2 regions of the Mycobacterium burgundiense genome follow, and region 1 is predicted to be linked to the other one. Evidence: predicted binding sites of a transcription regulator. Region 1 holds the regulator's gene; the other holds the start of a gene.
The links. The regulator HspR, encoded in region 1, represses chaperone genes until heat shock. The targets are predictions, from matches to a motif close to ANNTGAGTNNNNNNNACTCANNT.
Positions count from the first base shown of each region.

Region 2: the regulator HspR is predicted to act here: its motif matches at 1,397-1,419, upstream of lon (endopeptidase La).

Region 1 is NZ_OY726397.1:4,386,031-4,388,430, forward strand. It holds gene RCP80_RS20930 (FAD-binding oxidoreductase) at 1-845, shown strand, start outside; gene RCP80_RS20935 (heat shock protein transcriptional repressor HspR) at 842-1,240, opposite strand; gene dnaJ (molecular chaperone DnaJ) at 1,247-2,400, opposite strand, start outside.
Region 2 is NZ_OY726397.1:2,579,071-2,581,470, forward strand. It holds gene lon (endopeptidase La) at 1-1,385, opposite strand, end outside; gene RCP80_RS11905 (aromatic alcohol reductase) at 1,535-2,400, shown strand, end outside.

The sequences.
Region 1 (2,400 bases):
GCGACCTGTCCGACCGGTGGACCGATGAGGTCGACGACGCGGCCCGCCAGGCCATCAACTTCATCGCGGGGGTCATGAGCGGGGCGGCCGAGGCCGAGCCCGGCCCGGGCCGCTGGCAGGGCACGGTGCTGGAGCACCATCGGGTGTCGCGGGATCTGGCCGTGGTCCGGCTGCAACTCGACCACCCGCTGAACTATCTGCCGGGCCAGTACGTCAAGGTCGAGACGCCGCAATGCCCGCGGCGCTGGCGGTACCTGTCCCCCGCGATTCCGGCCCTGCCCGACGGGCGGATCGAGTTCCACATCCGCGCCGTCACCGGCGGACTGGTGAGCAACGCCATCGTGGCCGAGACCCGGCCGGGCGACCAGTGGTCGGTGTCGAGCCCGCACGGCGCGCTGGAACTCGACCGCGACGGCGGCGACGTCCTGATGGTGGCCGGCAGCACCGGCCTGGCGCCGCTACGCGCGATGATCATGGACATGTCCCGGTTCGGGGTCAATCCGCGGGTGCACCTGTTCTTCGGCGCCCGTTATCCCTGCGAACTGTACGACCTGCAGACCCTGTGGCAGGTCGCGGCGCACAATCCATGGCTGTCGGTCACCCCGGTCAGCGAGTACGCGACCGACCCGCCGTGGGCCGCCGACTACCCGGATGTGGCGCCGCCGCGCGGCCTGCACGTGCGCCAGACCGGGCTGCTACCGGAGGTGGTGACCCGCTACGGCGGGTGGGGCGATCGGCAGATCCTGATCAGCGGCAGCCCCGCGATGGTGGCCGCCACCAAGTCCGCCCTGATCGCCAAAGGCGCTCCGGCGGAGCGCATTCAGTACGACCCGCCGTTCGGCTAGCGCCGCGGCCGGCGCGGCTGCCAAACCACCACCGCGGTGGAGGTCGCGGGCTTGGCGACCAGGTCGCGGCGCTGGCTGGCGCGCGCGGCCGCGAGTTCCTCGGCCAGTTCGGCGATCCGGGACTGCAGCGCCTCGACCTGGTTGGTCAGTTCGATGATCCGTTTGATACCAGCGAGATTGACGCCCTCGTCCTGGGACAACCGCTGCACCTCGCGCAGCAGGTCCACATCGCGCTCCGAATAACGGCGGCCGCCACCGGAACTGCGGCGCGGCGACACCAGCCCCAGCCGGTCGTAGGTGCGCAGCGTCTGCGCATGCATACCGGCCAGTTCGGCGGCCACCGAGATCAGGAACGTGGCCGATTCCTTGCGTCGAGCATCGTCAGTTGCCGACATCGAACATCACATCCGATTCCCGGCCCAGCCGGCCCGCGGATCGAAGCCGCCGGCGCGTTCGGCCGCGGCGTAGGCCTCCAGGGCCTCCAGCGCCTCGCCCTCGAGGTTCGGTGGCACCGCGACCTTCACGGTGACCAGCAGATCACCGTGGCCGCCACTGCGTTTCGGCACGCCGCGGCCACGCACCCGCAGGATGCGCCCGTCGGCGGTGCCCTTGGGCACCCGGACGCCGACCTTGCCCTCCAGCGTGGGCACCGAAAGGGTGGTGCCCAGCGCCAATTCGGCGAAGCTGACCGGGACCGTGACCGTCAGGTCGTCGCCGTTGCGGCCGAATACCTTGTCGGGGCGCACATGCACGGTGACATACAGGTCGCCCGAGGGCGCCCCGCGCAGTCCCGCTTCGCCCTGACCGGCCAGCCGAATACGCTGACCGTCCTCGACACCGGGCGGGATGCGCACGTTGATGGTGCGGGTGCGGGTGGTCACGCCGGTACCGCGGCACTCATCGCACGGATGCTCGATGATCGAGCCGCTGCCGCGACATTCCGTGCACGGTTCGGAGAACCCGAAGGCGCCCTGGTTGCGGTTGATGACGCCGGCGCCGTTACAGCTGGCGCAGACCTTGGGGCTGGTGCCCGGCCGCGCCCCGCTGCCGTGACAGTTGGTGCACGGCGCCGGGCTGGTGAGCCGCAGCGGCATCGCCACGCCCTTGGTGGCCTCGAGGAAGTCGAGTTGGGTCTCGGTCTCCAGGTCGTTGCCCCGGCGCGGACGGCTGGGCCGCGGTTGCGCCCCGCGGCCGAACAACCCGCCGAACAGGTCGCCGATGTTGGTGCCACCGGTCTGCCCCGCCGCGTCGAACAGGTCGCCGAGGTTGAACTCGGTCCCGTCGGCGCCGTACCCACCGAATCCCGGACCCCCGTTGGTGAACCGGCGGCCGAAGCCGCCGCCCGCGAACAGCCGACGGGTCTCGTCGTACTCCTTGCGTTTGGCGTCGTCGGTCAGCACTTCCTTGGCCTCGGAGGCGGCCTTGTACCGCTCCTCGGCCGCCGGGTTACCGGGATTCCGATCGGGGTGGTGCTCGGCAAGGACCTTGCGCGCGGCGCGCTTGATCTCATCCTTGCTGGCGTCGGAGGTGACGCCCAGCTCCTTGTAGAAGTCCT
Region 2 (2,400 bases), 1.8 Mb from region 1:
AGGTCCAGGTCCAGGTAGTGGTCGCGGAACGTGTGGTTCTGCGCCGGGTCGAGCACCTCGAGCAGGGCCGCACTCGGGTCACCCCGATAGTCGGAGCCGACCTTGTCGATCTCGTCGAGCAGCACCACGGGGTTCATCGAGCCCGCCTCGCCGATCGCGCGGACGATCCGGCCCGGCAACGCACCGACGTAGGTCCGGCGGTGGCCCCGGATCTCGGCCTCGTCGCGCACGCCGCCCAAGGCGACCCGGACGAACTTGCGGCCCAGGGCGCGCGCCACCGATTCGCCCAACGACGTCTTGCCGACGCCGGGGGGACCGGCCAGCACCATCACCGCGCCCGATCCGCGGCCGCCCACCACCGCCATCCCCCGGCGAGCCCGCCGGGACCGCACGGCCAGGTATTCGACGATGCGTTCCTTGACGTCGTCGAGCCCGTGATGGTCGGCGTCCAGGATCTCCCGGGCGCCCCTGAGGTCGGTCGAATCCTCGGTGGTGACGTTCCACGGCAGGTCCAGCACGGTGTCCAGCCAGGTCCGGATCCAGCCACCCTCGGGGCTCTGCTCGCTGGATCGTTCCAACTTGCCGACCTCGCGCAGCGCGGCCTCGCGCACCTGCTCGGGCAGCTCGGCGGCCTCGATGCGGGACCGGTAGTCGTCGGATCCCTCGGGCTCACCCTCGCCCAGTTCCTTGCGGATGGCGTTGAGTTGCTGGCGCAGCAGGAACTCCTTCTGCTGCTTGTCCATCCCGGCGCGAACGTCCTCGGCGATCTTGTCGGTGACCTCGACCTCGGCCAGATGCTCGCCGGTCCAGTCGATCAGGACCCGCAGCCGCGCCGCGACGTCGGTGGTCTCCAGCAGTTGCCGCTTCTGCACGTCGGTCAGATAGGACGCATACCCGGAGGTGTCGGCCAGCGCCGAGGGATCGGAGATGCCGTTGACATAGTCGATGATCTGCCAGGCCTCGCGGCGCTGCAGCATCGCCAGCAGCAGCTTCTTGTACTCGGCGGCCAGGGTCTTGACCTCGTCGGTCACCGGGCCGTCCGCGACCTCGCTGACCTCCACCCACAGCGCGGCCCCGGGTCCGGTGGTCCCGGAACCGATGTGGGCGCGCCGCTCACCGCGGATCACCGCCGCCTGGCCCGTGCTGCCGGCCATCCGTCCCACCTGCAGGATCGACGCGAGCACGCCGTGGGTGGGATAGCGGTCCTCGAGTCGGGGCGCGATCAGCAGCCGCGCCGAGCCGTCGGTTGCGCTGGTCTGGGCCGCCTCGATGGCGGCCTGCGCGGCGTCGTCGAGCGCGATCGGGACGACCATGCCGGGCAGCACGATCGGGTCGGTCACGAACAGGACGGGAACCGCGACCGGCGTTGCAGTGGTTTCGGTCATCAAACCTCCAAAGTTGATTCTCCTGCGCTCAACCTTGGTTGCGGCGAGTTTGTTCCCGGCCGGGCGGAGTCAATCCGGCAGCGCCGGCGGGAAGGGATTGTGAACGATTCCCGTTGCACCCCAGTAGGCCGCCAGACGAAACGAGACGCATGTCCACCACTCCCGCCACCGACAGCCCGGCGATCCTCGTGATCGGCGCCGGCGAACTCGGGGCCAGCGTGCTCGCCGCGATCGCGCACCGACTCGATGAGCATCCCGGTGCGGGCACCTTGAGCGTGCTGTTGCGGCCGCCGGCCGAGGGCGCCGACGCCGCAGGCGATCCCCGTCACCAGGAATTGACCCAACGGGGCATTGCAGTCGAACGTGCCGACGTCGCGACCGCGTCGGTGGCCGAACTCGCAGCGATCATGACGCGCTACCACACTGTGATCAGCTGTGTGGGCTTCGCGGCGGGACCCGGCACGCAACTAAAACTGACCCACGCGGCCCTCGCCGCCGGCGTACAGCGGTACTTTCCGTGGCAGTTCGGCGTCGACTACGACAAAATCGGCCGCGGCAGCGCGCAGCCACTCTTCGATGAGCAGCTCGATGTCCGCGATCTCTTGCGCGGCCAGGGCGCCACCGAATGGGTCATCGTGTCCACCGGCATGTTCACCAGCTTCCTGTTCGAGCCGGTGTTCGGCGTCGTCGATCTGGGTGTCGGCAGGGTGCATGCGTTGGGGGACTGGGACAACCGGTTGACCTTGACCACACCCGAAGACATCGGCGTGCTGACCGCCGATATCGTCTTTGCGCAACCACGCATCCGCAACACAGTCGTCTACCTGGCCGGTGACACGATCAGCTACCGCGAGCTCGCCGCCATCGTGGAACGCGTCACCGACACCACCGTCGACCGCGTGCTGTGGAGCAACGAGTTCCTCGACGATCAGCTCCGCCTGGATGAGGACGACGCGATGCGCAGATACCGCGCAGTATTCGCCCGACCCACCGCAGTGGCGTGGCCGAAACGGCA